DNA from 2 places in the Escherichia ruysiae genome. Region 2 is predicted to be linked to the other one. Evidence: predicted binding sites of a transcription regulator. Region 2 holds the regulator's gene; the other holds the start of a gene.

The links. Region 2 encodes ArgR, which controls arginine synthesis, uptake and breakdown. Its sites were predicted from a motif close to ANTGAATAAAAATACANT; they were not measured.
Region 1: argA (amino-acid N-acetyltransferase) is a predicted target of ArgR. The motif match lies at 14,139-14,156, and genes of this name have one in related genera.

The regions. Positions count from the first base shown of each region.
Region 1 is NZ_JAVIWS010000001.1:1,591,094-1,607,061, reverse strand. Features, by position in the region: gene RGV86_RS07980 (prepilin peptidase-dependent protein) at 1-83, shown strand, start outside; gene RGV86_RS07975 (DUF2509 family protein) at 80-487, shown strand; gene RGV86_RS07970 (prepilin-type N-terminal cleavage/methylation domain-containing protein) at 472-795, shown strand; gene recC (exodeoxyribonuclease V subunit gamma) at 808-4,176, shown strand; gene ptrA (pitrilysin) at 4,352-7,240, shown strand; gene recB (exodeoxyribonuclease V subunit beta) at 7,233-10,775, shown strand; gene recD (exodeoxyribonuclease V subunit alpha) at 10,775-12,601, shown strand; gene argA (amino-acid N-acetyltransferase) at 12,776-14,107, opposite strand; gene amiC (N-acetylmuramoyl-L-alanine amidase AmiC) at 14,338-15,591, shown strand; tRNA gene RGV86_RS07935 (tRNA-Met) at 15,666-15,742, opposite strand; tRNA gene RGV86_RS07930 (tRNA-Met) at 15,777-15,853, opposite strand; tRNA gene RGV86_RS07925 (tRNA-Met) at 15,887-15,963, opposite strand.
Region 2 is NZ_JAVIWS010000001.1:3,156,971-3,172,938, reverse strand. Features, by position in the region: gene nanA (N-acetylneuraminate lyase) at 1-1, opposite strand, end outside; gene nanR (transcriptional regulator NanR) at 125-907, opposite strand; gene sspB (ClpXP protease specificity-enhancing factor) at 1,025-1,522, opposite strand; gene sspA (stringent starvation protein SspA) at 1,528-2,166, opposite strand; gene rpsI (30S ribosomal protein S9) at 2,561-2,953, opposite strand; gene rplM (50S ribosomal protein L13) at 2,969-3,397, opposite strand; gene zapE (cell division protein ZapE) at 3,616-4,743, opposite strand; gene zapG (Z-ring associated protein ZapG) at 4,937-5,335, shown strand; gene degQ (serine endoprotease DegQ) at 5,491-6,858, shown strand; gene degS (outer membrane-stress sensor serine endopeptidase DegS) at 6,948-8,015, shown strand; gene mdh (malate dehydrogenase) at 8,077-9,015, opposite strand; gene argR (transcriptional regulator ArgR) at 9,450-9,920, shown strand; gene yhcN (peroxide/acid stress response protein YhcN) at 10,285-10,548, shown strand; gene RGV86_RS15310 (barstar family protein) at 10,604-10,876, opposite strand; gene aaeB (p-hydroxybenzoic acid efflux pump subunit AaeB) at 10,968-12,935, opposite strand; gene aaeA (p-hydroxybenzoic acid efflux pump subunit AaeA) at 12,941-13,873, opposite strand; gene aaeX (p-hydroxybenzoic acid efflux pump operon protein AaeX) at 13,881-14,084, opposite strand; gene aaeR (HTH-type transcriptional activator AaeR) at 14,267-15,196, shown strand; gene tldD (metalloprotease TldD) at 15,270-15,968, opposite strand, start outside.

The sequences.
Region 1 (15,968 bases), 1.6 Mb from region 2:
CGGTTAATATGCGCGGTGCCAGTAAGGCTGAACCACAAACTGTGGTGGATGCCAGTTATAGCGTAACAGGATTCAACCTGTGAACCGTGAACGGGGAGTATCATCGCTGGCACTGGTTCTGATGTTGCTGGTTTTGGGCAGTTTGCTGCTACAGGGAATGAGCCAACAGGATCGCAGTTTTGCCTCTCAGGTGACTATGGAAAGCCAGTCATTGCGTCGCCAGGCTATCGTACAGTCGGCGCTGGAATGGGGCAGAATGCACTCCTGGCAGACACAGCCCGCAGTTCAGTGCTCACAGTACGCTGCAACCGGTGCCCGGGTTTGTCTGCGTTTACTGGTAGATAATGAAATCTTGCTGATTGCCGGTTATGAAGGCGTTTCATTGTGGCGAACAGGCGAAGTGAACGATGGAAACATTGTTTTTTCGCCACGCGGCTGGAGTGATTTTTGTCCGCAGAAAGAGGGGGCGTTATGTCAGCTTCCCTGAAGAATCAACAAGGCTTTAGCCTGCCGGAAGTGATGTTGGCAATGGTGCTGATGGTGATGATTGTCACTGCGTTATCGGGGTATCAGAGAACATTAATGAACAGTCTTGCCAGCAGAAACCAGTATCTGCAACTCTGGCGGCATGGCTGGCAGCAAACGCAACTGCGCGCGATTTCGCCACCTGCCAACTGGCAGGTTAACCGAATGCAGACATCGCAGGCGGGATGTGTCAGCATCAGCGTTACGTTAGTTTCACCCGGGGGCAGAGAAGGCGAGATGACCCGCCTGCATTGCCCGCATCGTCAGTAGTCAGGAGCCGCTATGTTAAGGGTCTACCATTCCAATCGTCTGGACGTGCTGGAAGCGTTGATGGAGTTTATCGTCGAACGCGAACGGCTGGACGATCCTTTCGAACCAGAAATGATTCTGGTGCAAAGTACCGGTATGGCGCAGTGGCTGCAAATGACGCTGTCGCAGAAGTTCGGCATTGCGGCAAACATTGATTTCCCGCTGCCGGCGAGCTTTATCTGGGATATGTTCGTCCGCGTATTGCCGGAGATCCCCAAAGAGAGCGCCTTCAACAAGCAAAGCATGAGCTGGAAACTGATGACTCTGCTGCCGCAACTGCTGGATCGCGAAGATTTTACCCTGTTGCGTCATTATCTGACTGACGATAGCGACAAGCGCAAGCTGTTTCAGCTTTCCTCAAAAGCGGCGGATCTGTTTGACCAGTATCTGGTCTATCGCCCGGACTGGCTGGCACAGTGGGAAGCGGGGCGCCTGGTTGAAGGGCTGGGAGAAGCGCAGGCCTGGCAAGCTCCCTTGTGGAAGGCGCTGGTGGAATATACCCATGAACTGGGGCAACCGCGCTGGCACCGTGCCAATCTCTATCAACGCTTTATCGAAACGCTGGAGTCCGCGACGACCTGCCCGCCGGGGTTACCTTCGCGTGTCTTTATATGCGGTATTTCCGCGTTACCGCCTGTTTATCTACAGGCGCTACAGGCGCTGGGTAAACATATTGAAATCCATCTTCTGTTTACCAACCCTTGCCGTTATTACTGGGGTGATATTAAAGATCCGGCTTATCTGGCAAAGCTTCTGGCTCGCCAGCGGCGACACAGTTTTGAAGATCGCGAATTGCCGCTATTCCGCGATAGCGAAAACTCCGGACAGTTGTTTAACAGCGACGGCGAACAGGATGTTGGTAACCCGCTACTGGCCTCGTGGGGCAAACTGGGGCGCGACTACATCTATCTGCTTGCCGATCTCCAGAGCAGTCAGGAGCTGGATGCTTTTGTCGATGTTACGCCAGACAGCCTGTTGCATAACATCCAGTCCGATATTCTGGAACTGGAAAACCGTGCGGTCGCAGGCGTGAATCTGAGCGAGTTTTCCCGCAGCGACAACAAACGTCTGCTTGATCCGCAGGATAACAGCGTCACCTTCCACGTATGCCACAGCCCGCAGCGCGAAGTGGAAGTTTTGCACGATCGCCTGCTGGCGATGCTGGAAGAAGATCCGACACTTACTCCACGCGACATCATCGTGATGGTGGCCGACATCGATAGCTACAGTCCGTTTATTCAGGCTGTATTTGGTAGCGCGCCTGCGGATCGTTACCTGCCTTATGCCATTTCCGACCGTCGGGCGCGGCAGTCGCATCCGGTGCTGGAAGCGTTTATCAGCCTGTTATCACTGCCAGACAGCCGCTTTGTGTCGGAGGACGTGCTGGCGCTGCTGGACGTGCCGGTACTGGCGGCGCGGTTTGATATCACCGAAGAAGGGCTACGTTATTTACGTCTGTGGGTTAATGAATCCGGCATTCGCTGGGGGATTGATGACGACAACGTTCGCGAGCTGGAACTCCCCGCCACCGGGCAACACACCTGGCGATTTGGCCTGACACGCATGTTGCTGGGCTATGCAATGGAGAGCGCCCAGGGCGAGTGGCAATCGGTTCTTCCTTATGACGAATCGAGCGGCTTAATTGCAGAACTGGTAGGGCATCTGGCGTCACTGCTAATGCAACTGAATATCTGGCGTCGCGGCCTGGCGCAGGAGCGTCCGCTTGAGGAGTGGCTGCCGGTTTGTCGCGATATGCTCAACGCCTTCTTCCTGCCGGATGCGGAAACCGAAGCGGCGATGACGCTTATTGAGCAGCAGTGGCAAGCGATTATCGCCGAAGGTTTAGGTGCGCAGTATGGCGACGCGGTGCCGCTGTCACTGTTACGTGATGAACTGGCACAACGCCTGGATCAAGAACGTATCAGCCAGCGTTTTCTTGCGGGGCCGGTTAACATTTGTACGCTGATGCCAATGCGTTCAATCCCGTTCAAAGTGGTTTGCCTGCTGGGGATGAACGATGGCGTTTACCCACGCCAGCTTGCACCATTGGGCTTTGATTTAATGAGCCAGAAACCGAAGCGTGGCGACCGTAGCCGTCGCGATGACGACCGCTATCTGTTCCTGGAAGCGTTAATTTCCGCACAGCAAAAACTCTATATCAGCTATATCGGGCGTTCTATCCAGGATAACAGTGAACGTTTCCCGTCGGTGCTGGTGCAGGAACTGATCGACTACATCGGACAAAGTCATTATCTGCCGGGTGATGAAGAGCTTAACTGTGATGAAAGCGAGGCAAGAGTAAAAGAGCATCTTACGTGCCTCCATACCCGGATGCCGTTTGATCCGCAAAACTACCAGCCTGGCGAGTTACAAAGCTATGCACGTGAATGGCTACCGGCAGCCAGCCAGGCAGGCAAGGCGCATTCTGAATTTGTCCAGCCTTTACCGTTTACCTTGCCAGAAACCGTGCCGCTGGAAACGCTACAACGATTCTGGGCGCATCCGGTGCGAGCGTTTTTCCAGATGCGTTTACAGGTGCATTTTCGTACCGAAGACAGCGAAATTCCCGATACCGAGCCATTTATTCTCGAAGGGCTTAGCCGTTATCAAATCAATCAGCAGTTATTAAATGCGTTGGTGGATCAGGATGATGCAGAACGCTTGTTCCGCCGCTTCCGGGCGGCAGGGGATTTACCGTACGGTGCTTTTGGTGAAATTTTCTGGGAAACGCAGTGTCAGGAGATGCAGCAGCTTGCCGACAGAGTCATTGCCTGTCGCCAGCCGGGGCAGAGTATGGAAATCGATCTCGCGTGCAACGGTGTGCAGATTACTGGGTGGTTGCCGCAGGTTCAGCCGGATGGCCTGCTGCGCTGGCGTCCCTCTTTGCTCAGTGTGGCACAGGGAATGCAACTTTGGTTAGAACACCTTGTCTACTGTGCCAGTGGTGGTAACGGTGAAAGCCGCCTTTTTCTACGCAAAGACGGCGAGTGGCGTTTCCCGCCGCTTGCGGCCGAACAGGCTTTACATTACCTCTCACAACTGATTGAGGGGTATCGTGAAGGAATGTCCGCGCCGTTGCTGGTGTTACCTGAAAGTGGCGGCGCATGGCTAAAAACCTGTTATGACGCGGCAAACGATGCCATGCTGGATGACGATTCCACGTTGCAAAAAGCTCGAACGAAATTCCTTCAGGCTTACGAGGGCAACATGATGGTGCGTGGTGAAGGTGATGATATCTGGTATCAACGGCTCTGGCGGCAATTAACGCCAGAGACAATGGAAGCCATCGTTGATCAGTCGCAGCGTTTCTTGTTACCGCTATTTCGTTTTAATCAGTCATGAGTTCTGTATAAAAATTGCGCAATTCATCTGCTTACTTTATGATGCGCACCAGTCACGGACTGATGGTTATATAGATACTGGCTGGCTCGTTCAGCACAAGATTATATTCTGCCGGATAATTTTCTTTAAGCTATTGAATCTGGTTGAAAAATAAAGTTGATAATGAGGTTCGTGAATGCCCCGCAGCACCTGGTTCAAAGCATTACTGTTGTTTGTTGCCCTTTGGGCACCCTTAAGTCAGGCAGAAACGGGATGGCAGCCGATTCAGGAAACCATCCGTAAAAGTGATAAAGATAACCGCCAGTATCAGGCTATACGTCTGGATAACGGTATGGTGGTCTTGCTGGTTTCTGATCCGCAGGCGGTTAAATCGCTTTCGGCGCTGGTAGTGCCCGTTGGGTCGCTGGAAGATCCTGAAGCGTATCAGGGGCTGGCACATTACCTTGAACATATGAGTCTGATGGGTTCGAAAAAGTACCCTCAAGCAGATAGCCTCGCTGAATATCTTAAAATGCACGGCGGCAGTCACAATGCCAGCACGGCACCATATCGCACGGCTTTCTATCTGGAAGTTGAGAACGATGCCTTGCCCGGTGCGGTAGATCGCCTGGCCGATGCTATTGCAGAACCCTTGCTCGACAAGAAATATGCCGAACGTGAACGTAATGCAGTGAACGCTGAATTAACCATGGCGCGCACGCGTGACGGGATGCGCATGGCGCAGGTCAGCGCAGAAACCATTAACCCGGCGCACCCAGGTTCAAAGTTTTCTGGCGGTAACCTGGAAACTTTAAGCGACAAACCCGGTAATCCTGTGCAGCAGGCGCTGAAAGATTTCCATGAGAAATATTACTCTGCCAATCTGATGAAGGCGGTTATCTACAGCAACAAGCCATTGCCGGAACTGGCAAAAATGGCGGCGGACACCTTCGGTCGCGTGCCTAACAAAGAGAGCCAGAAACCGGAAATCACCGTGCCGGTAGTCACCGACGCGCAAAAGGGCATTATCATTCATTACGTCCCGGCGCTGCCGCGTAAAGTGCTGCGCGTCGAGTTTCGCATCGATAACAACTCGGAGAAGTTCCGTAGTAAAACGGATGAGTTGATTACCTATCTGATTGGTAATCGCAGCCCAGGTACACTTTCTGACTGGCTGCAAAAGCAGGGATTAGTTGAGGGCATTAGCGCCAACTCCGATCCTATCGTCAACGGTAACAGCGGCGTATTAGCGATTTCTGCGTCCTTAACCGATAAAGGTCTGGCGAATCGCGATCAGGTTGTGGCGGCCATTTTCAGCTACCTCAATCTGTTACGCGAAAAAGGGATTGATAAACAGTATTTCGATGAGCTGGCGAATGTGCTGGATATCGACTTCCGTTATCCGTCAATCACCCGTGATATGGATTACGTCGAATGGTTGGCGGATACCATGATTCGCGTTCCTGTTGAGCATACGCTGGATGCAGTCAATATTGCCGATCGGTACGATGCTAAAGCAGTAAAAGAACGTCTGGCGATGATGACGCCGCAGAACGCGCGTATCTGGTATATCAGCCCGAAAGAGCCGCACAATAAAACGGCTTACTTTGTCGATGCGCCGTATCAGGTCGATAAAATCAGCGCACAAACCTTCGCTGACTGGCAGAAAAAAGCCGCCGACATTGCGCTCTCCTTGCCGGAGCTTAACCCCTATATTCCTGACGATTTCTCGCTGATTAAGTCAGAGAAGAAATACGACCATCCAGAACTGATTGTTGATGAGTCGAATCTGCGTGTGGTGTATGCGCCAAGCCGTTATTTTGCCAGCGAACCCAAAGCAGATGTCAGCCTGATTTTGCGTAACCCGAAAGCCATGGACAGCGCCCGTAATCAGGTAATGTTTGCGCTCAATGATTATCTCGCAGGGCTGGCGCTTGATCAGTTAAGCAACCAGGCGTCAGTTGGTGGCATTAGTTTTTCCACCAACGCTAACAACGGCCTTATGGTCAATGCTAATGGTTACACTCAGCGGCTGCCGCAGCTTTTCCAGGCTTTGCTGGAGGGCTACTTTAGCTATACCGCTACGGAAGATCAGCTTGAGCAGGCGAAATCCTGGTATAACCAGATGATGGATTCCGCAGAAAAGGGCAAAGCGTTTGAGCAGGCGATTATGCCCGCGCAAATGCTCTCACAGGTGCCGTACTTCTCGCGAGATGAGCGACGTAAAATTTTGCCCTCCATCACTCTGAAAGAGGTGCTGGCTTACCGCGACGCCTTAAAAACGGGGGCACGACCAGAGTTTATGGTTATCGGCAACATGACCGAAGCCCAGGCAACAACGCTGGCACGCGATGTGCAAAAACAGTTGGGCGCTGATGGTTCAGAGTGGTGTCGTAACAAAGATGTAGTGGTTGAGAAAAAACAGTCCGTCATCTTTGAAAAAGCCGGTAACAGTACCGACTCTGCCCTGGCAGCGGTTTTCGTACCGACTGGCTACGATGAATACACCAGTTCAGCCTACAGTTCTCTGCTGGCGCAGATTGTTCAGCCGTGGTTCTACAATCAGTTGCGTACCGAAGAACAGTTGGGCTATGCCGTGTTCGCGTTTCCTATGAGTGTAGGGCGTCAGTGGGGCATGGGCTTCTTGCTGCAAAGCAATGATAAACAGCCCTCATACCTGTGGGAGCGATACAAAGCCTTTTTCCCAACCGCAGAGGCAAAATTGCGGGCGATGAAGCCAGAAGAGTTTGCCCAAATCCAGCAGGCGGTGATTACCCAGATGCTGCAGGCACCGCAAACGCTCGGCGAAGAAGCATCGAAGTTAAGTAAAGATTTCGATCGCGGCAATATGCGCTTCGATTCGCGTGATAAAATCGTGGCACAGATAAAACTGCTGACGCCGCAAAAACTGGCCGATTTCTTCCATCAGGCGGTGGTCGAGCCGCAAGGCATGGCTATCCTGTCGCAGATTTCCGGCAGCCAGAACGGGAAAGCCGAATATGTGCATCCTGAAGGCTGGAAAGTATGGGAGAACGTCAGCGCGTTGCAGCAAACAATGCCCCTGATGAGTGAAAAGAATGAGTGATGTCGCCGAGACACTAGATCCTTTGCGCTTGCCCTTACAGGGCGAGCGCCTGATTGAAGCCTCTGCCGGCACAGGCAAAACCTTTACGATTGCGGCGCTCTATTTGCGCCTGTTACTTGGACTAGGCGGTTCCTCCGCCTTTCCCCGCCCATTGACCGTTGAAGAACTGCTGGTAGTAACCTTTACCGAGGCTGCCACTGCAGAATTGCGCGGTCGTATCCGTAGCAATATTCATGAATTACGCATCGCCTGTCTGCGTGAAACCACCGACAATCCGCTGTATGCACGCCTGCTGGAAGAGATCGACGATAAAGCGCAAGCCGCGCAGTGGTTGCTGTTAGCTGAGCGACAGATGGATGAAGCAGCAGTCTTTACCATCCACGGTTTTTGCCAGCGAATGCTCAACCTGAATGCCTTTGAATCCGGCATGTTGTTTGAGCAGCAGCTGATTGAAGACGAGTCTCTACTGCGCTACCAGGCCTGCGCCGATTTCTGGCGTCGCCATTGCTACCCGTTACCGCGTGAAATTGCCCAGGTCGTCTTTGAAACCTGGAAAGGGCCGCAGGCGTTACTGCGAGATATTAACCGTTATCTGCAAGGGGAAGCGCCGGTTATCAAAGCGCCGCCGCCCGATGATGAAACTCTGGCTTCCCGCCATGCGCAAATTGTGGCGCGTATCGATGCCGTAAAACAGCAGTGGCGCGACGCAGTGGGTGAACTGGATGCGCTGATCGAATCTTCCGGTATTGATCGCCGCAAGTTTAACCGTAGCAATCAGGCTAAATGGATAGACAAGATCAGCGCCTGGGCAGAAGAAGAGACCAACAGTTATCAGTTGCCAGAGTCGCTGGAAAAATTCTCCCAGCGTTTCCTGGAAGATCGCACGAAAGCCGGGGGGGAAACCCCGCGACATCCGCTGTTTGAGGCGATCGATCAACTGCTTGCCGAACCATTGTCGATCCGTGATGTGGTGATCACCCGCGCATTGGCTGAGATCCGCGAAACAGTAGCGCGCGAAAAACGCCGCCGTGGCGAACTGGGCTTTGATGACATGCTAAGTCGGCTCGATTCCGCGCTGCGTAGCGAAAGCGGAGAGGCGCTGGCAACGGCGATCCGTACGCGCTTTCCAGTGGCAATGATCGACGAATTTCAGGATACCGACCCCCAGCAGTACCGGATTTTCCGCCGTATCTGGCACCATCAGCCGGAAACGGCGTTATTGCTGATTGGTGACCCGAAGCAGGCCATTTACGCATTCCGTGGCGCAGACATTTTCACCTACATGAAGGCGCGTAGCGAAGTTCACGCTCACTACACCTTAGATACCAACTGGCGTTCTGCGCCGGGAATGGTGAACAGTGTGAACAAACTTTTCAGCCAGGCTGATGACGCTTTCATGTTCCGCGAAATTCCGTTTATTCCAGTGAAATCAGCCGGAAAAAATCAGGCACTGCGTTTTGTATTTAAAGGTGAAACGCAGCCGGCGATGAAAATGTGGCTGATGGAAGGTGAAAGCTGCGGTATTGGCGATTATCAAAGTACCATGGCGCAGGTATGTGCTGCGCAAATCCGCGACTGGCTACAGGCCGGGCAGCGGGGCGAAGCATTGCTGATGAATGGCGACACCGCGCGTCCTGTTCGCGCCTCGGACATCAGTGTGCTGGTACGCAGCCGCCAGGAGGCCGCCCAGGTGCGCGATGCCTTAACGCTGCTGGAAATCCCTTCCGTTTACCTTTCGAACCGCGACAGTGTTTTTGAAACACTGGAAGCGCAGGAGATGCTTTGGCTGTTGCAGGCTGTAATGACGCCTGAACGTGAGAACACTCTGCGCAGTGCGTTAGCAACGTCGATGATGGGGTTGAACGCCCTGGATATCGAAACGCTGAACAATGACGAACATGCGTGGGATGCGGTAGTTGAAGAGTTCGATGGTTATCGGCAAATCTGGCGTAAACGTGGCGTTATGCCGATGCTGCGGGCGCTGATGTCGGCGCGTAACATTGCAGAAAACTTGCTGGCAACGGCAGGCGGTGAGCGGCGTCTTACCGATATCTTGCATATCAGCGAACTGCTACAAGAAGCCGGAACGCAGCTGGAAAGTGAACATGCGCTGGTACGCTGGTTATCGCAACATATCCTCGAGCCAGATAGTAATGCCTCCAGCCAACAAATGCGCCTCGAAAGTGATAAACATCTGGTGCAGATTGTCACGATCCATAAATCAAAAGGGCTGGAATATCCGCTGGTCTGGTTGCCATTTATTACCAATTTCCGCGTCCAGGATCAGGCGTTTTATCACGATCGCCACTCGTTTGAGGCTGTTCTGGATCTTAACGCTGCGCCAGAAAGTGTCGATCTCGCCGAGGCCGAACGTCTGGCGGAAGATCTGCGTTTGCTTTACGTGGCGCTGACGCGTTCGGTTTGGCATTGCAGTCTCGGCGTTGCACCGCTGGTGCGCCGTCGTGGCGATAAAAAAGGTGACACCGACGTCCACCAAAGTGCGCTCGGGCGTTTGCTGCAAAAAGGGGAACCGCAAGATGCGGCAGGGCTTCGCACCTGTATTGAAGCGTTATGCGATGATGATATTGCCTGGCAAACGGCACAAACTGGTGATAACCAGCCCTGGCAGGTTAATGATGTTTTAACTGCAGAACTGAATGCGAGGACGCTACAACGATTGCCCGGCGATAACTGGCGTGTCACCAGCTACTCCGGTTTGCAGCAGCGTGGTCATGGTATCGCTCAGGATCTGATGCCACGGCTGGATGTTGATGCCGCAGGCGTGGTCAGCGTCGTTGAAGAACCGACGTTAACACCGCATCAGTTCCCGCGTGGCGCCTCACCGGGGACGTTCTTGCACAGCTTGTTTGAAGACCTCGATTTTACCCAGCCGGTTGCCCCGAACTGGGTGCGGGAAAAACTGGAACTTGGCGGCTTTGAACCGCAGTGGGAACCGGTGTTGACTGAGTGGATCACCGCTATTCTTCAGGCACCGCTCAATGAAACTGGCGTCACTCTGAGTCAGCTTTCCGCCCGCGATAAACAGGTGGAGATGGAGTTTTACCTGCCGATTAGCGAGCCGCTTATTGCCAGCCAGCTTGATGCGCTAATCCGCCAGTTTGACTCGCTATCCGCTGGCTGTCCGCCGCTGGAGTTCATGCAGGTACGCGGCATGTTAAAAGGCTTTATCGACCTGGTGTTCCGCCACGAAGGGCGTTATTACCTGCTCGACTATAAATCTAACTGGTTGGGTGAAGACAGTTCGGCTTACACCCAACAGGCTATGGCAGCGGCAATGCAGGCACACCGCTATGATCTGCAATATCAGCTTTATACCCTGGCGCTGCACCGTTATCTGCGTCATCGCATTGCTGATTACGACTATGAGCGCCACTTTGGCGGCGTTATTTATCTGTTCCTGCGTGGCGTTGATAAAGAACATCCGCAACAAGGGATCTACGCGACCCGACCCAACGCCGGGTTGATTGACCTGATGGATGAGATGTTTGCCGGTATGACCCTGGAGGAGGCGTAATGAAATTGCAAAAGCAATTACTGGAAGCTGTGGAGCACAAACAGCTACGCCCGCTGGATGTGCAATTTGCCCTGACTGTGGCGGGTGATGAACATCCTGCCGTCACCCTCGCGGCGGCACTGTTAAGTCATGATGCCGGAGAGGGACACGTCTGTTTGCCGCTTTCACGACTGGAAAATAACGAGGCGTCGCATCCGCTGTTGGCGACCTGTGTCAGTGAAATCGGTGAGCTACAAAATTGGGAAGAGTGCTTGCTGGCTTCACAAGCGGTCAGCCGGGGAGATGAACCAACGCCAATGATCCTCTGTGGCGATCGTCTCTACCTGAATCGCATGTGGTGTAATGAGCGCACAGTGGCGCGATTTTTCAACGAAGTGAATCATGCCATTGAGGTGGATGAAGCTCTACTGGCGCAAACCCTGGACAAACTTTTTCCAGTAAGCGATGAAATTAACTGGCAAAAAGTGGCGGCAGCGGTGGCGCTGACACGGCGGATCTCGGTGATTTCCGGCGGCCCTGGCACCGGTAAAACGACCACCGTAGCGAAGTTGCTGGCTGCGTTAATTCAGATGGCAGACGGCGAACGCTGCCGTATCCGTCTGGCTGCACCAACGGGGAAAGCTGCTGCGCGCTTAACCGAATCGCTTGGCAAGGCTTTGCGCCAGTTACCGCTGACCGATGAACAAAAGAAACGCATTCCGGAAGATGCCAGCACTTTGCACCGATTGCTGGGTGCGCAGCCAGGTAGCCAGCGTTTACGTCATCATGCCGGTAACCCGCTGCATCTTGATGTGCTGGTGGTAGATGAAGCGTCAATGATCGATCTGCCTATGATGTCGAGACTGATCGACGCCTTGCCCGATCATGCGCGAGTGATCTTTCTCGGCGATCGTGATCAACTGGCCTCGGTTGAGGCTGGGGCTGTGCTGGGCGATATCTGCGCCTATGCCAACGCGGGCTTTACCGCCGAGCGTGCCGGGCAGCTAAGCCGCCTGACGGGAACTCACGTTCCGGCAGGAACTGGCACAGAAGCGGCATCTTTGCGTGACAGTCTCTGCCTGCTGCAAAAAAGCTACCGTTTCGGCAGCGATTCTGGCATTGGTCAGTTAGCTGCGGCGATTAACCGTGGTGATAAAACGGCAGTGAAAACGGTTTTTCAGCAGGATTTTACTGACATCGAAAAACGGCTTTTGCAGAACGGCGAAGACTATATTGCGATGCTTGAAGAAGCTCTTGTGGGTTACGGACGTTATCTGGATCTGCTACAAGCACGTGCCGAGCCGGATTTAATCATTCAGGCGTTCAATGAATACCAGCTTTTGTGCGCCCTGCGGGAAGGGCCGTTTGGCGTCGCTGGACTGAATGAGCGAATTGAACAGTTTATGCAACAGAAGCGCAAAATTCATCGTCATCTGCACTCTCGTTGGTACGAAGGCCGACCGGTGATGATTGCCCGTAATGACAGCGCGCTTGGGTTGTTTAATGGCGATATCGGTATTGCGCTGGATCGCGGGCAGGGGACGCGCGTCTGGTTTGCGATGCCGGACGGCAATATCAAGTCAGTACAACCGAGCCGCCTGCCAGAGCACGAAACCACATGGGCGATGACGGTACATAAATCGCAGGGATCGGAGTTCGACCATGCGGCGTTGATTTTACCGAGCCAGCGTACACCGGTAGTAACGCGAGAACTGGTTTACACTGCGGTAACCCGCGCGCGTCGACGTTTGTCTCTGTATGCCGATGAGCGTATTTTGAGTGCGGCAATCGCCACTCGTACCGAGCGACGTAGCGGGCTGGCAGCGTTGTTTGGTGCGCGGGAGTGAACGTGAATGCCTGATGCGACGCTGGCGCGTCTTATCATGCCTACGGAGTGCTGCGTAGGTCGGATAAGGCGTTCACGCCGCATCCGACGATGAGTGCCAATGCCTGATGCGACGGATGCGCGTCTTATCATACCTGGAAGTATTGCGTATGCCGCATCCGGCTATATTCATCGCTTACCCTAAATCCGCCATCAACACTTTGGATTTACGCTGGTAGTTGTACAACTGCTTTTTACTCTCCGGCAGTAAATCAATATCCACCGGGGTAAATCCGCGCTCCTGGAACCAGTGAATACTGCGCGTGGTCAGCACAAACAATTTGCTTAACCCGCTCTGCTTCGCCTGAGCGGCAATGCGTTCCAGTAAAACCTCGCCCCGTGATGAACTACGGTAATCCGGGTGTACTGCCACACAGGCCATTTCGCCAATCTTCTCTTCCGGGAACGGATAAAGCGCGGCGCAGGCAATAGTTGTGTTATCGCGCTGAATAATAGTGAATTTGTCGATTTCCATCTCCAGTTGTTCGCGAGAACGACGTACCAGAATGCCTTGCTGCTCCAGCGGGCGAATCAACTCCAGAATGCCGCCAATATCGTTGATTGTTGCGCGACGAATCTGCTCCGCGCTTTCCATCACAATTTGCGTACCGATACCGTCACGTGAGAACAACTCTTGCAACAGCGCGCCATCTTCCTGATAACTGATTAAATGACAGCGACGAACACCACTGCGGCAGGCTTTCACCGCACCACGCAAAAAGCGCACCGTACCGGAGTTGTAATCGCCTTTCTCTTCCTGGGCTTCTACCCGCGCCTGCGCCTCGTTAGGGAAAAGTTCGGAGACAATATCGCCATCATCATTGGTGACGCCCTGTGAAGAGCAAAAACCAATCATCTTCTCGGCTTTCAGTTTGATGGCAAGTTGTGTGGCAATCTCTTCCGAGGTCAGGTTAAAGCTCTCGCCAGTGACCGAAACCGCCACCGGGCCCATCAGCACAATGGCACCGCTATCCAGTTGGCGATGAATCGCTTCTTCGTCAATCCGCCGGATGCGTCCGCTATGGCAGTAATCCACGCCATCATCCACGCCCAGCGGTTGTGCAATAATAAAATTGCCACTGACGACGTTGATATGAGCGCCCTGCAACGGCGTGTTGTTGAGGCTCATCGACAGGCGAGCAGTGATGTCCAGTTGCAATGTCCCCGCAGCCTGCTTCACCAGCTCCAGCGTTTTGCCGTCAGTCACGCGTATATTCTTGTGGTACAGCGGTTCGTGATGATGCGCCGCCAGATTCGCGTCGATCTGTGGACGCGCGCCATAGACGACGACCAGACGGATGCCGAGGCTGTGCAACAACCCGATATCATTAACGATACTGGAGAAATTCTCATGCTCAATGGCTTCGCCGCCGAGCATGATGACAAACGTTTTTCCCCGGTGGGTATTGATATAAGGAACCGAATGGCGGAATCCCTCGACCAGCTCGGTTTTACGTTCCTTCACCACGGCACACCTCTTTGCATGATTATTCGAAATTAATGTATTTTTATTCTGTTTTTTTGCCGTGTGCAAGTGCGAATTTTACGCATGAGCAACTTTTTTATCAGTAATGCCGTGAATATAAAAAGAATGTTTACCGTTTTATAGATGACAGATTATGCGTCTTTCGCTAAAGTTTCCGGTCAAATTGGTCGTTTACTTGTTACACAGCTTAGATTTTTTTGCTCGGGAGAGGCATGTCAGGATCCAATACTGCAATCAGCCGTCGTCGTTTACTGCAAGGCGCGGGTGCCATGTGGCTATTGAGCGTAAGTCAGGTCAGCCTGGCTGCGGTCAGCCAGGTCGTGGCGGTGCGCGTCTGGCCTGCGTCCAGCTATACCCGTGTGACGGTTGAATCAAACCGTCAGCTGAAATATAAGCAGTTCGCGTTGAGTAATCCTGAGCGCGTGGTGGTGGATATTGAAGATGTAAACCTGAACTCGGTGCTCAAGGGGATGGCGGCACAAATTCGTGCTGACGACCCGTTCATCAAGTCAGCACGCGTCGGGCAATTTGATCCGCAAACCGTGCGGATGGTTTTTGAATTAAAGCAAAACGTAAAACCACAGATGTTTGCCCTCGCGCCGGTTGCCGGATTTAAAGAGCGTCTGGTGATGGATCTCTATCCGGTCAATGCGCAGGATATGCAAGACCCGCTGCTGGCGCTGCTGGAGGATTACAACAAAGGCGATCTCGAAAAACAGGTGCCGCCTGCGCAAAGTGGTCCGCAGCCAGGTAAGGCAGGGCGCGATCGCCCAATTGTCATCATGCTTGACCCTGGCCACGGTGGCGAAGACTCTGGCGCGGTGGGGAAATACAAAACGCGTGAAAAAGATGTGGTATTACAGATTGCCCGCCGTCTGCGCTCTCTGATCGAGAAAGAGGGCAATATGAAGGTGTACATGACGCGTAATGAAGACATCTTCATTCCATTGCAGGTGCGCGTAGCAAAAGCACAGAAACAACGTGCTGACCTGTTTGTCTCTATCCATGCAGATGCCTTTACCAGCCGCCAGCCGAGCGGCTCCTCGGTGTTTGCGCTTTCGACCAAAGGCGCAACCAGTACTGCGGCAAAATATCTGGCGCAAACCCAGAACGCCTCGGACTTAATTGGTGGTGTGAGCAAAAGTGGCGACCGCTATGTCGACCACACCATGTTTGATATGGTTCAGTCGCTGACCATTGCCGACAGCCTGAAGTTTGGTAGAGCAGTACTGAATAAACTAGGGAAAATCAATAAGTTGCATAAAAATCAGGTCGAGCAGGCCGGGTTTGCCGTGCTGAAAGCGCCTGATATTCCCTCCATTCTGGTCGAAACGGCGTTTATCAGTAACGTTGAGGAAGAGCGCAAACTGAAAACGGCGACTTTCCAGCAGGAAGTTGCAGAGTCCATTCTTGCGGGAATTAAAGCGTATTTTGCCGATGGAGCGACGCTGGCGAGAAGGGGATGATAAAAAGGCGCTGAATGGCGCCTTTTTTATGGGAGAGCAGAAACAAAAAAACACCCGTCAGGGTGTTTAAGTATTGGTTGCGGGGGCCGGATTTGAACCGACGACCTTCGGGTTATGAGCCCGACGAGCTACCAGGCTGCTCCACCCCGCGTCACCGTACTGCTTTTACTTCATCAAATTTTGATTGGTTGCGGGGGCCGGATTTGAACCGACGACCTTCGGGTTATGAGCCCGACGAGCTACCAGGCTGCTCCACCCCGCGTCACCGTACTGCTTTACTTCATCAAATTTTAATTGGTTGCGGGGGCCGGATTTGAACCGACGACCTTCGGGTTATGAGCCCGACGAGCTACCAGGCTGCTCCACCCCGCGTCCGT
Region 2 (15,968 bases):
TAAATACCTCTGAAGTGATGCTTGCCTGTTAAAAACGATATACCTTTATACCTGTTATACCAGATCAAATAAGCAACACATCATACAGAACGCTTATAATGCGATCTGCTTCACTAAAGTGGCATTATTTTTTTTTGTTAGTGGTTTGACCGAAGGCGTGCCAGGTGGCAGAAACGCTGTTGAGGTGCGATTGCAATGCGCGATCGGCTTCATCGGGATCGTGACGACGGATCGCATCAACGATCGCAATATGCTGCTGATAACTAACGTTGTTATGCTCGTGCAGCGCCTGATCGGCGACTGTCGGACGGGCGGCGATCAGCCAGTCGAGCAGAGCAACGTGGATCGCCATAAAGATCGGGTTCCCAGGGATCTCTGCCAGCACACGGTGGAAATCAACATCTGAACGAATAAACGCGGCGTTGTTATCCAGCGACTGACTGTTGATTTCCAGTGCTTTGGCCAGCAAATCAATTTGTTCATCGGTGGCATGTTCAGCCGCATAGCGCACCAGGCTGGACTCAAAGAACAGACGTAACTGTTCGAAATGGGCTATCCCGCCAGGATGGGAAAGAAAATCTTTTGCCATGCCGGAAAGCTCGCCGATGATGGTGTCCGCAGAAGGACGCGAGACACGAGCGCGTTCACCATTATTAATTTGTACCAGACCTTTGCGCTTTAACGCCGCCAACGCTTCACGTACCGAAGGACGCCCAACGTTAAAGAACGCCATAAGTTCGCGTTCAGATGGCAGTTGCTCACCTTCGCCAAATTCACGACGGCGGATCATCTGCTCCAGCTCTTCCTCCACCATTTCGGAGAGTTTTTTGCGCGCCAGTGGACGACGACGCAAGTTACGACCGATAGTAGCCGGAGAATCTTCTGCTTGCGGATCAAATGCGTTCATAGAGCTCTTTCTGGGAAAATATGTTGACGGATAATAGCGAAGTTATCGTAACACAGTATTAAAATCAGGCGAAAAGAAGGTAGATAGCAAAACAGGCCACATGGGCCTGTTTATCATTTATTTCACAACCCGCAATGCCGGGCGTCCACCGCGTGGAGGCTGTGGCGGTTCATCGTCAGGATGATGGTCATCATCGTGATCGGGCTTATCGCCATCAATAACCGACATAACGGTTTCATTATCTGCCGACGCTTCATCATCATTCATGATACTGGCATCTTCATCGTAGGCAGCTTCAGGCTCGAACATTGTTCCTGCGCCATTTTCGCGGGCGTAGATAGCCAGCACGGCAGCCAGCGGTACTGAAACCTGACGCGGAATGCCACCAAAGCGCGCGTTAAAACGCACTTCATCATTCGCCAGTTCCAGATTGCCAACCGCACGCGGCGCAATGTTGAGTACGATTTGCCCATCACGTGCATATTCCATAGGAACCTGCACGCCAGGGAGCGTCACATCCACCACCAGGTGCGGCGTGAGCTGGTTATCCAGCAACCACTCATAGAATGCACGCAGCAGATAGGGACGACGTGGTGTTAGCTGTGACAAATCCATACAGATTAACTCCGGCCCAGACGCATTTCACGTTCTGCTTCAGTTAAAGAAGCAAGGAAAGAGTCACGCTCAAAGACGCGGGTCATATAGCCTTTCAGCTCTTTCGCACCCGGGCCGCTAAACTCGATGCCCAGTTGCGGCAGACGCCACAGCAGCGGAGCAAGGTAGCAATCGACCAGGCTGAACTCATCGCTCAGGAAGTACGGCTTCTGACCGAAGACCGGCGCAATCGCCAGCAGTTCTTCGCGCAGTTGCTTACGTGCGGCATCGGCTTCAGAGGCTGAACCGTTGATGATGGTGTTCATCAGCGTGTACCAGTCTTTTTCGATACGGTGCATGTACAGACGGCTTTCACCGCGAGCTACCGGGTAAACAGGCATCAGTGGCGGATGCGGGAAACGCTCATCCAGATATTCCATAATGATGCGAGATTCCCACAGGGTCAGTTCACGATCCACCAGGGTCGGAACGCTCTGATTCGGGTTGAGGTCAATCAGATCCTGAGGCGGATTGTCCTTTTCCACGTGTTCGATCTCGAAACTTACACCTTTCTCAGCCAGCACAATGCGGACCTGATGGCTATAGATGTCAGTAGGACCGGAAAACAGCGTCATTACCGAACGTTTGTTGGCAGCGACAGCCATGAAAACCTCCAGGTATAGTCAGAATTTTTACTGCTACCAGCCACCAGGTGGCCAGTCAGAAGTTATGTTACCCAGTAAGGAACGACTCTCTTTGTTCGAAAATCAAACAAAAAATGAGCAATACCCGACATTTGGGCAGAAAATTGGATGATAGTTTACCAGATTTTGCGACCTTTGTGGTAAGTCGATACCAGAAATGGGGAAAAAGAGATGCGCTTTAGTCTGAAATGGTTGACTTAATCCCTTATCGGCGATGTTGTTTTTGTTTTACCTGCCTGTCAGGCGGTAGCAAAAAGCACCTTTCCATTTTTACGCTGATTCAGATTTTAGCCATAAAAAAACCCGCCGAAGCGGGTTTTTTTCGCAAATTGTATTCTGCCGGAGCAGAAAGCAATTAACGTTTGGAGAACTGCGGACGACGACGTGCTTTACGCAGACCGACTTTCTTACGTTCAACCTGACGAGCGTCACGAGTAACGAAGCCAGCTTTACGCAGTTCAGAACGCAGGGACTCGTCGTACTCCATCAGAGCGCGGGTGATACCGTGACGGATCGCACCAGCCTGACCAGAGATACCACCACCTTTAACGGTGATGTACAGATCCAGTTTCTCAACCATGTCGACCAGTTCCAGCGGCTGACGAACTACCATGCGGGCAGTTTCACGACCGAAGTACTGTTCCAGAGAACGTTGGTTGATAACGATTTTACCGTTGCCCGGTTTGATGAAAACGCGAGCTGCGGAACTTTTGCGGCGACCAGTGCCGTAGTATTGATTTTCAGCCATTGCCTATAATCCCGATTAGATGTCAAGAACTTGCGGTTGCTGTGCCGCGTGGTTGTGCTCGTTACCCGCGTAAACTTTCAGTTTACGGAACATAGCACGACCCAGCGGGCCTTTTGGCAACATGCCTTTAACCGCGATTTCAATCACACGCTCAGGACGGCGAGCAATCATCTCTTCAAAGGTCGCTTGTTTGATACCACCGATGTGACCGGTGTGATGATAGTACACTTTGTCAGTACGCTTGTTGCCGGTTACAGCAACTTTGTCAGCGTTCAGAACGATGATGTAATCACCAGTATCTACGTGCGGAGTGTATTCCGCTTTATGCTTACCGCGCAGGCGCAGAGCCAGTTCGGAAGCCAGACGGCCCAGAGTTTTACCGGTCGCGTCAACAACATACCAGTCGCGTTTTACGGTTTCTGGTTTAGCTGTAAAAGTTTTCATTAAAAGCTTACCCAATAAATAGTTACACGTTGGTGAACACCCAAACGTCTTCAATTGTTGAGGTTCACACGACAAAGTCCGGCAAACCTACCCCTTCGAATAGCCTATGCCAGCACACAAAAAGTTTTGGGAAAAAAACTTTCTTGTAACGTGGGGTCGCAAGATTATAGAGAAGTCGGGGTCAAAGATCGACCCCTTTTTGTGATTTGTGACAGGTTTTAACCCGCCAAATGCTCGCGCTTCAAATACTCTTCGCTTTGCATCTCTTGCAGACGTGACAGGCAACGCTGGAACTCAAACTTCAGCCGCTCGCCCTGATAAATCTCATACAAAGGTACTTCCGCGCTCACCACCAGCTTGACATGGCGCTCGTAAAATTCATCCACCAGCGCAATGAAACGCCGCGCTTCACTCTCCATCAACCGCGTCATGACGGGCACATCAAACAACATCACCGTGTGAAACAGACGTGAGAGCGCAATATAGTCATGCTGGCTGCGGGCATCAACGCACAGCGTGGTAAATGACACCGCCAGCGTCTGGTTTTCTACGCCCATCGTCGCCAGCGGTCGATGATTGATTTCCAGCGTAGGGGCTTGTTCTCGTTTTGCACCTGCCAGCGCCAGCCACAGCTTATCCATCTGCTCACGCGTTTCATCATTAAGCGGCGACAGCCACAGATGCGCCTGAGTAAGGGTACGCAGCCGATAATCAACACCGGCGTCCACGTTCATAACATCACAATACTGTTTAATGGCATCAATTGCAGGAAGAAAACGCGCACGTTGCAGGCCATTGCGATAAAGCTCATCCGGTGGAATATTTGACGTCGCCACCAGCGTTATGCCGCGAGCAAACAATGCTTTCATCAGGCCACCCAGCAGCATGGCGTCGGTAATATCAGAAACAAAAAATTCGTCAAAACAGAGCACGTCAGTTTCGGCTTTAAAGCGATCGGCAATAATTTCCAGCGGATCGCTCTGCCCTTGCAATGCGGTTAATTCTTCATGCACCCGCAGCATAAAACGGTGAAAATGCAGCCGCTGTTTTCGCTCTCCCGGCAAGCTTTGATAGAAAAGATCCATCAACCAGGTTTTTCCGCGCCCTACACCGCCCCACATATATAAGCCACGCACCGGCGCGTTGCTTGTATCTTCGCGCTTACCCCACAGCTTACCGACCCGTGCCATTAACCCGCTAGCCCTGGCGACTGGCGGCGTGCTGTTGATTAATTCCTGGTAGATAATCTCCAGCCGACTGACGGCCTCTTTTTGTACGTCGTCGGGTTGATGGCTGCCTTCATTGAGCGCCTTCAGGTATTGCGATGTCGGGGTAACGCTTTGCATGATGTTCTTGTTATTCCTTGAATAATCGGTGTGCCGTTGTTCACGGTTGACGAAAAAAAGGCCGTTCTACACTACGCGATATGCAGTCGGGATTCCACTTCTGTGGAATTAACGGTTATAGTGGCATAATCAGCCGCAGGCATGGAGCCTGAAGCCAACACCCTACGGAAACAAAAGACAACGGGAGATGTTCATGACCTGGGAATATGCGCTAATTGGGTTAGTCGTCGGCATCATTATTGGTGCTGTGGCCATGCGTTTTGGTAATCGTAAACTGCGCCAGCAACAGGCGTTGCAGTACGAACTTGAAAAGAATAAAGCTGAACTGGACGAGTATCGCGAAGAGCTGGTTAACCACTTTGCCCGCAGCGCGGAATTACTGGATACTATGGCGCACGACTATCGCCAGCTGTATCAACACATGGCGAAAAGCTCCAGCAGCCTGCTGCCGGAACTGTCTGCTGAAGCCAACCCGTTCCGCAATCGTCTGGCAGAATCTGAAGCCAGCAACGATCAGGCTCCGGTGCAGATGCCGCGTGACTATTCTGAAGGCGCATCCGGCCTGTTACGTACCGGCGCGAAGCGCGACTAATTTATTTTGCGGGCGCAGCCATTGCGCCCTCCTCTTCTCTTCTTCCCCCGACTATCATTTAATCTGGTGTCTCATTGTTTACCATCTGAAAATTCAATAACATCAAACTGTTTTGAATCTCTTTTTCTTATCATTCAGGTACGAGAGCAGGAATAATGAAAAAGCAAACCCAGCTGTTGAGTGCATTAGCGTTAAGTGTCGGGTTAACTCTCTCGGCGCCGTTTCAGGCCATCGCATCGATTCCCGGCCAGGTTGCCGGTCAAGCGCCACTGCCCAGTCTGGCGCCGATGCTGGAAAAAGTGCTTCCCGCAGTGGTCAGTGTTCGAGTCGAAGGAACCGCCAGCCAGGAGCAGAAAATTCCGGAAGAATTCAAAAAGTTTTTTGGTGATGATTTACCGGATCAGCCTGCGCAACCTTTCGAAGGTTTAGGTTCCGGCGTCATAATCAATGCCAATAAAGGTTATGTGCTGACCAACAATCACGTCATTAATCAGGCACAGAAAATCAGTATTCAGCTCAATGACGGGCGTGAGTTTGATGCGAAGCTGATTGGCGGTGATGAGCAGAGCGATATTGCCCTGTTGCAAATTCAGAATCCCGGCAAATTAACGCAAATTGCCATTGCCGACTCCGATAAACTGCGCGTCGGTGATTTTGCCGTCGCGGTCGGCAACCCGTTTGGTCTTGGGCAAACCGCCACCTCCGGGATTGTTTCCGCATTAGGCCGCAGCGGGTTAAATCTCGAAGGTCTGGAAAACTTTATTCAGACCGATGCCTCTATTAACCGTGGTAACTCCGGCGGTGCACTGTTAAACCTTAACGGTGAATTAATTGGCATCAACACCGCAATCCTTGCCCCGGGCGGCGGTAGCGTAGGAATTGGTTTTGCCATTCCGAGTAATATGGCGCGTACCCTGGCGCAGCAACTTATCGACTTTGGTGAAATCAAACGCGGCCTGTTAGGCATTAAAGGCACCGAAATGAGTGCCGATATCGCCAAAGCATTTAATTTAGACGTTCAGCGCGGCGCGTTTGTCAGCGAAGTGCTGCCAGGTTCTGGCTCGGCAAAAGCAGGCGTGAAAGCAGGCGATATTATTACCAGTCTCAACGGCAAACCGCTGAATAGCTTTGCTGAGTTGCGTTCCCGTATCGCGACCACCGAGCCGGGCACGAAAGTGAAACTCGGCCTGCTGCGTAACGGCAAACCGCTGGAAGTAGAAGTGACGCTCGATACCAGCACCTCATCGTCAGCCAGTGCCGAGATGATCACACCTGCGCTGGAAGGCGCGACGTTGAGTGACGGTCAGCTAAAAGATGGCGGCAAAGGTATTAAGATCGATGAGGTTGTCAAAGGAAGCCCCGCCGCTCAGGCTGGCTTGCAAAAAGATGATGTGATCATTGGCGTCAACCGCGATCGGGTGAATTCGATCGCTGAAATGCGCAAAGTGCTGGCGACAAAACCGGCCATCATCGCCCTGCAGATCGTACGTGGCAATGAGAGCATTTACCTGCTAATGCGTTAATGTCGTAAACCGGGCATCAGGCTGACGTGTGATGTCCGGTTAACTCGTGGTATGCTGCTGCCGTTCCCTTTTTTAATGACGCCTCCATCATGTTTGTGAAGCTCTTACGTTCCGTTGCGATTGGATTAATTGTCGGCGCTATTCTGCTGGTTGCCATGCCTTCGCTGCGCAGCATTAACCCGCTTTCCACACCGCAATTCGACAGTACCGATGAGACGCCTGCCAGCTATAATCTGGCGGTTCGCCGCGCCGCGCCAGCGGTAGTCAACGTTTATAACCGTGGTTTGAACACCGCCTCACACAACCAGCTTGAGATCCGTACACTGGGATCTGGCGTGATCATGGATCAACGCGGTTATATCATCACCAATAAACACGTGATCAACGACGCCGATCAGATCATCGTCGCCTTACAGGATGGTCGTGTTTTTGAAGCATTACTGGTGGGATCTGACTCTCTAACCGATCTGGCGGTGCTTAAAATTAATGCCACTGGTGGTTTACCCACTATTCCTATCAATTCACGACGCGTACCGCACATTGGCGATGTGGTGCTGGCGATCGGTAACCCGTATAACCTTGGGCAGACCATTACCCAGGGCATTATCAGTGCCACAGGTCGAATCGGCCTGAACCCGACCGGGCGGCAAAACTTCCTGCAAACCGATGCTTCCATTAACCACGGTAACTCCGGCGGCGCGCTGGTGAACTCGCTGGGAGAACTGATGGGTATCAACACGCTGTCGTTTGATAAGAGTAACGATGGCGAAACGCCGGAAGGTATCGGCTTTGCGATTCCTTTCCAGTTAGCAACCAAAATTATGGATAAGCTGATCCGCGATGGTCGCGTGATCCGTGGATACATTGGCATTGGTGGACGAGAAATCGCACCTTTGCACGCGCAGGGCGGCGGCATCGATCAACTGCAAGGGATTGTGGTTAACGAAGTGTCACCTGATGGTCCGGCGGCTAACGCGGGTATCCAGGTCAACGATCTGATTATCTCTGTGGATAACAAACCAGCCATCTCCGCACTGGAGACGATGGATCAGGTTGCGGAAATCCGACCTGGCTCAGTGATCCCAGTTGTAGTGATGCGTGACGATAAGCAGCTAACGTTGCAGGTCACCATTCAGGAATATCCAGCGACTAATTAAGTCGTGCGCTCAAAACAAAAAACCGGAGTCTGTGCTCCGGTTTTTATTATCCGCTAATCAATTACTTATTAACGAACTCTTCGCCCAGGGCGATATCTTTCTTCAGCGTATCCAGCATACCTTCCAGCGCGTTCTGTTCAAATGCGCTCAGGGTGCCGATAGATTTACGCTCTTCCACGCCGTTTTTACCCAGCAGCAGCGGTTGAGAGAAGAAACGTGCGTACTGACCGTCGCCTTCAACGTAGGCACATTCTACAACGCCTTGTTCGCCCTGCAGTGCGCGAACCAGAGACAGACCAAAACGTGCAGCGGCCTGGCCCATAGACAGGGTTGCAGACCCGCCACCGGCTTTCGCTTCAACCACTTCAGTACCCGCGTTCTGGATACGTTTGGTCAAATCAGCCACTTCTTGTTCGGTGAAGCTTACGCCAGGAACCTGAGACAGCAGCGGCAGAATGGTAACACCAGAGTGACCGCCAATAACCGGCACTTCAACTTCGCCCGGCTGTTTGCCTTTCAGTTCCGCAACAAAGGTGTTGGAACGAATGATATCCAGCGTGGTAACGCCGAACAGTTTGTTTTTGTCATAAACACCGGCTTTTTTCAGCACTTCTGCAGCGATAGCCACAGTGGTGTTCACCGGGTTAGTGATAATACCAATGCACGCTTTCGGGCAAGTTTTCGCAACTTGCTGTACCAGGTTTTTCACGATACCGGCGTTAACGTTAAACAGGTCAGAACGATCCATACCCGGTTTACGCGCAACACCTGCAGAAATAAGAACGACATCTGCGCCTTCCAGAGCAGGGGTCGCATCTTCACCAGAAAAACCTTTGATTTTCACAGCAGTAGGGATATGGCTCAGGTCGACGGCCACACCGGGAGTGACTGGAGCGATATCATACAGGGAGAGTTCTGAACCTGAAGGCAGTTGGGTTTTTAACAGTAGTGCAAGCGCCTGGCCGATACCACCAGCAGCGCCGAGGACTGCGACTTTCATCCTAAACTCCTTATTATATTGATAAACTAAGATATGTTGCTCCGCTGCCGCGACCTTAATCCACAAATTCCCTGTTTACAATGACCACTTCTCAAGAATGTGTAGTCACGCAAATTTGGCGTTTATGCATTTAATTGACGTAATCAGGGAGCTAACTTACGTAATTAACAGTCGCTTATGCATTAGGGCAACATTCCAACAGGTGGTGACAATATACCCTACCGTTCAGCCAAAACAACATCATTTTGATAACAATTAATTTACTTTTAAGCGAAATTTACATGCCGTGACGCAGGCATGTTTCTCAATAACGAAATTTGATAAAATCCCGCTCTTTCATAACATTATTTCAGCCTTCTCCAGGGCAGACTGTTTGCATAAAAATTCATCTGTATGCACAATAATGTTGTATCAACCACCATATCGGGTGACTTATGCGAAGCTCGGCTAAGCAAGAAGAATTAGTTAAAGCGTTTAAAGCGTTACTTAAAGAAGAGAAATTTAGCTCCCAGGGCGAAATCGTCGCCGCATTGCAGGAGCAAGGCTTTGACAATATTAACCAGTCTAAAGTCTCGCGGATGTTAACCAAGTTTGGTGCTGTACGTACCCGCAATGCCAAGATGGAAATGGTTTACTGCCTGCCAGCTGAACTGGGCGTACCAACCACCTCCAGTCCGCTGAAAAATCTGGTGCTGGATATCGACTACAATGACGCTGTTGTGGTGATTCATACCAGCCCTGGCGCGGCACAATTAATTGCGCGTCTGCTGGACTCTCTGGGCAAAGCAGAAGGTATTCTTGGCACCATTGCCGGTGATGACACCATCTTTACCACCCCTGCTAAAGGTTTTACCGTCAAAGACCTGTACGAAGCGATTTTAGAGCTGTTCGACCAGGAGCTTTAATCTCTACCCCGCCGCTTCTGGCGGCGGGAAAAATGCTGCATTCGCCTCTTATCCCCCTGCTTTCCCCTGTCATCTATTAACGAATAGTGCGCTTTGCTGCGACAAAACATTCACATATCGAATACATAGGGTAATAATCGCACATTATGCAAAAAACTATATCATATTGAAATTAATGACATTTATAATGGTGCCCTATGTTTTTAATTCCACTTTGTTATAAAAATTAATATTTTTAACACTTTAAATCCAATAGAAACAGTTAGCGTGGTATTAATTAGCCAAATAATTAGTGTATACTTGATTTTGTGATATGGGTCACGAAACAAAGGCCCAGCTAAAAGATTATGTCGAGGTAAAAATCATGAAAATCAAAACCACTGTTGCTGTATTAAGCGTACTTTCTGTTCTCTCTTTCGGTGCCTTCGCTGCCGATTCCATTAATGCTTCACAAGCGCAAAACCGTGAAGCTATCGGTACAGTGTCCGTCAGCGGGGTGGCGTCTTCGCCGATGGATATGCGTGAAATGTTGAATAAAAAAGCGGAAGAAAAAGGCGCAACGGCCTACCAGATTACTGAAGCTCGTAGCGGTGACACCTGGCACGCTACGGCTGAACTGTACAAATAAACCCTCATCGTCTTGTCCGACGATATTGCCCCCGGTTCGGGGGCTTTTTTTTGCGCTAATGACGAACATTAAAACGCAAATGCCCTTCCAGCTCTTCCTCTGCCTCATCAAACAGCAATATTAACGCGCCAAAACGGCGACGCATTTTCTCTCCCAGATGAACGAATTCGATCTCCAGCGGTAGCGGCAGGACATCATTCATTAACACATCCCATAGAGAGTCGAGATCGCGTACCTTATCTTTCGCCAGGCCAAAGGTTTGGCTAAAGTCGCGATAAAAATCCTCCTGACTCTCAATCTCATCAAAATCAAATGTATAGATATTCATCTGTTGCCACCGTCACGTTTCGCGGCGAGTTCTGCCGTTCATCGCTAAGTATAGACATGAAAAAACCGACGCTTTTGGCGTCGGTTTTAACTTAACTATCGGTCAGCGCATGTTGATACTTATGGAGCATACCGGTAAGCCGATGCACCGGTTCCGTCACCTGCGGTGGCGCTTGCCAGATGCGTAGCTTTTCCTGGTAGATTTCCAGTTCTTCCAGCAACTGCCCAAAGTACCGACGACGTTTATCATCGCTACGGGCAGATATCACATGGTCTGCTGTGCGGCGCATTTGTCGGTGAAACGCCGATAAATCCTCGTTAACCGGGATCGGCGCATCACGCAGGCGCTGGTGCGCGATAATCATCGTCAGCGCCAGGCGAAATTTCGGCAAATCTCCGGGAAATTTATTCATCAGCAAAAACAACTGCTGATAAAGTGCCGGAAGATGGTTCTCTTTACGACGCGCGACATTGGTGGTCATCGCGGAAACAGCAGCAGAAACAAATTGATTAAGCAATACGCGTCCGGTTCTGTCGCGTGATTTATCCCGCACTAACAGAATAACAATAAACGCCAATACACAGCCAACGATTTGCCCTAATGCGCTGTCGAGAAACTGACTGAAATGGAACGTCATCGGGTTATCCAGCACGATAATATTGATGGTGCTGGCCAGCGCCCCCATTGAACCCAGTCGCCGTTTCTGTACTTCAATGCCAAGGAAGAATCCCAGCACGGCAAGGCTGATACACAGCAGCAACATACTCTGTTGGGTATTTGGGATAATCACCAAAAAGTAGAGCAGCCCTAACGGCAACGCCGCCAGCGTCCCGTAGATAAAGTCGATCGCCACCATGCGTGGATTCGGCAAACGCATCGCCAGTGACGTCACTACCGCAATCATCACCATTGCGCCACTGCCGGAAGTCCAACCCGTCCACAGCCAGAAAAGCGTGCCCAGAATGCAGGAAAGTGTGGTTCGCCAGAAGTTAACCATCGCATGATGACGTTCGGCTGACTCTACTTTTACTTCCGGCTCGCCTTGCAGGATCTCTTCTTCGGTGGCGTTGATTTTTGTATTACTGATAACACCGCGTTTGAGCAATTGATAACGTGTTACCGCCGCGACCCAGCTATAAATGGTGACAGGTGTTTCCCGTTCCCCGGTCCAGGTAATAACTCTTCGCAGGCGTTTGAGCTGCTTGTGGACGTCCTGCGCGGTTTCTACCGGCGTGTCAAAAAATTCGCGGAAAGTATCAGTGATCAATTCCGGGCGCGAATTCTGAATCAAATAGGTTTCGCAGGACTGGGTAATCAGCGTCAGCGATAGCGTATTAATCGCTTTTAAACGTCGATTAGCTCGCGCCCAACGGGAAGATTCCATATTCAGGTTGCTGCGCATACCTTGTAGCGCCGTGGTGCGTCGAACCAGGTCGCCCCAGGCCTTATCGACAACTTCACCATCGCCATGCTTGATACAGAGTTGCATTAATTGATATTGCGCGACCAACAAACTTTCCAGCTCCCGATCCACTTCTTGTTTGATCGATCGCGGAGAAAAGAGCAGATCCGCCATAATCGCACACACAATACCGATAACGATCTCACTACAACGTTCGACGGCAAACTGCGGCGTCAGCAACGGTTCCGGCTGAATGGTGATCACAATGATCAGCGCGGTATAACCAGCCAGTCCCCACGCATAGGAGTTCTCTATTCGTACCAGTGAAGAAATCCAGGTACAAAAACCGGCCCAGATACAGCACACCAGAATCATCAGCAAAGGGGCGCGGATCATCGCAATAATGATCACCAGCCCGGCAATACAGCCGATAAATGTGCCGATGATGCGTAAAAAGCCACGATAGCGAATAGCGCCAGAATACGGTTCGCCACCTGCTGCAAAGGCCGGGCCGGCGGCAACAATCGCCGCTGTCAGTACCGCCCAGCGTGGCGTTTCCAGCTGAAAGTGAAAGCCAACAAACAGCGCCAGCACAATGGCGGTCGCCAGTTTTACCGCAAAGCGAATATGTTGGTTAGCAATGGAGAAAATACCCATCGTGATTAACCAAACTCACGCAGGCGATGAGCCATTTTACGGAAGAACGAATCCTGGCTTTCGTCACGATCCTGTTTGCCAGTGACCACCACCGTCGCGGTGGTGCCCGCAGGCCAGATGTTCTCTTGCTGATTATCGAGACGAATACGTACCGGAACTCGTTGCGCCAGACGCACCCACTCCAGGTTAGAGTCGATAGTCGCCATTCCTTTATCATCGCGCGTACTGCTGGCGTTGGTGACCCCGGCAGCGACGCTATCAACCGTACCTTTCAGCACTTTGTTACTGCCAAGCGGCGTGATCTCTGCGCGATACCCAGGGCGCACCCCTTCCAGCTTGGTTTCTTCCATATAGGCCAGCACATAGAAGGAGTTCTGTTTCACCAGCGCAACCGCCGTTGAGCCACGGGTAATAAACTCACCGGTATAGACGTTGAGGTTGGTCACCCAGCCATCCGCCGGTGCGCGGATCACCGTGCGTTCAAGATCCAGTTTTGCCAGATCGCGGGTCGCCTGCGCTTTCGCTAACTGATGCAGAACCGTTTGTAGTACGTTGTTGGCCTGGTCTATCTCTTCGCGAGACATCGCCTGTATGCCGAGACGGTTACGACGTCCGGCCTCCTGGCGTTTTTCCTGTGCCAGCACCTGATAATAAGCAACATCGGCTTGCGCTTCTTCGAGCGCCTTTTGATAGCGTGGCTGGTCGATGGTGAACAGTACCTGTCCTTTTTTCACCAGCTGGTTATCATGAACATTTACCTGAGTAATGAGTCCGGATACGTCCGGCGCGATCGCAACGACGTCGGCGCTAAAGCGTGCGTCACGCGTCCACGGGGATTCGGTGTAATAGACCCAGGCATTAAAAATTGCGATGAAGGCCAGAATGACTAATACGACCGTGATGGCCGTACGGGAGAATTTTCTTATTAGTGTTTTCACTTCAACCTCAAACGAACAGTCGCGATATCAAATAAAACAAGCAGCAATAGAGCGCGGTGTTGAACAACGCCGGATGCCAGACAAAGTCGTAGATACCTGTTGGCACAAGTACCCGGCGCACCAGCCAGAAAATCGCCAGTGATAAAAGCAATTCGAAAAATATCGGTGGGAAGGACAGCCCAAACACCACGATAACGGGAAACAGACTCATGTTGACCTTGGTTGTATAGAGAGAGCAGGCGTTATTATTTTCAGCATCTGTCGCCGCAGAGAAGGGCATGGAAAGCCGGGCGAGAGCAACATTGCTGTAGATTGATATTTAATATATTAGCGTAACTGTTATGCTGTTATCTATATTATGTGATCTAAATCACTTTTAAGTCAGAGTGAATAATGGAACGACTAAAACGTATGTCGGTGTTTGCCAAAGTAGTTGAATTTGGCTCTTTTACCGCCGCCGCCAGACAGCTACAGATGAGCGTTTCGTCCATCAGTCAGACGGTGTCAAAACTGGAAGATGAGTTGCAGGTAAAGCTGTTAAACCGCAGCACACGCAGCATTGGCTTGACTGAAGCCGGTAGAATTTACTACCAGGGCTGCCGTCGGATGCTCCATGAAGTGCAGGATGTCCATGAGCAATTGTATGCCTTCAATAACACCCCCATCGGGACGCTGCGCATTGGCTGTTCTTCAACTATGGCACAAAATGTTCTCGCCGGGCTGACAGCAAAAATGCTGAAAGAGTACCCAGGCCTGAGCGTGAATCTGGTCACAGGTATACCTGCACCCGACCTGATCGCTGATGGTCTGGATGTGGTGATCCGCGTCGGCGCATTGCAGGATTCCAGCCTGTTTTCCCGCCGTCTGGGCGCGATGCCAATGGTGGTGTGCGCAGCTAAAAGCTATCTCACACAATACGGCATACCGGAAAAACCCGCCGATTTAAGTAGTCATTCATGGCTGGAATACAGCGTGCGCCCGGACAATGAATTTGAACTGATCGCGCCAGAAGGGATCTCAACACGACTGATCCCGCAAGGACGGTTTGTCACAAATGATCCGATGACGCTGGTGCGCTGGCTGACGGCAGGCGCCGGCATCGCCTACGTGCCGCTGATGTGGGTGATCAACGAGATCAATCGCGGGGAACTGGAGATCCTGCTGCCGCGTTACCAGTCAGATCCACGCCCGGTTTATGCGTTATATACCGAAAAAGATAAGCTGCCACTGAAGGTGCAGGTCGTGATCAACTCACTGACAGATTATTTTGTTGAGGTCGGTAAGCTGTTTCAGGAGATGCACGGGCGCGGGAAAGAAAAGTAATTTATGTGCGTAAGTCGGTAAGCGCCGCATCCGGCAACCAATGCCTGATGCGACGCTTACCGGCCAGGATAGATTACGCAGTACCGCCAACGGTCAGGTTATCGACTTTAAGCGTCGGCTGACCCACGCCAACCGGCAAACTCTGCCCTTCTTTGCCGCAGACACCCACGCCGTTATCCAGTTTCAGGTCGTTGCCCACCATCGAAATCTGCTGCATGGTTTCGATGCCGGAACCAATCAACGTTGCGCCTTTCACTGGCTTCGTTACTTTACCGTTTTCAATCAGATACGCTTCTGAGGTGGAGAAGACAAATTTGCCGGAGGTGATATCCACCTGGCCGCCACCGAAGTTCGGCGCATAGATGCCATACTCAACGGATTCAATAATTTCCTGCGGGGTCGATTTACCCGGCAGCATGTAGGTGTTGGTCATACGCGGCATGGGCAGGTGAGCGTACGATTCACGGCGACCATTGCCAGTCGGCTTCATACCCATTAAGCGCGCGTTGAGTTTATCCTGCATGTAACCTTTCAGGATGCCGTTCTCAATCAGCACATTGTACTGACCTGGCGTACCTTCATCATCAATCGCTACCGAACCACGGCGATCGACCATCGTGCCATCATCAACCACGGTACACAGTTCAGAAGCCACCAGCTCCCCGACCTGTCCACTAAAGACTGAAGTACCACGGCGGTTGAAGTCGCCTTCCAGGCCATGACCGACCGCTTCATGCAACAGCACGCCGGGCCAGCCAGCGCCGAGAACTAC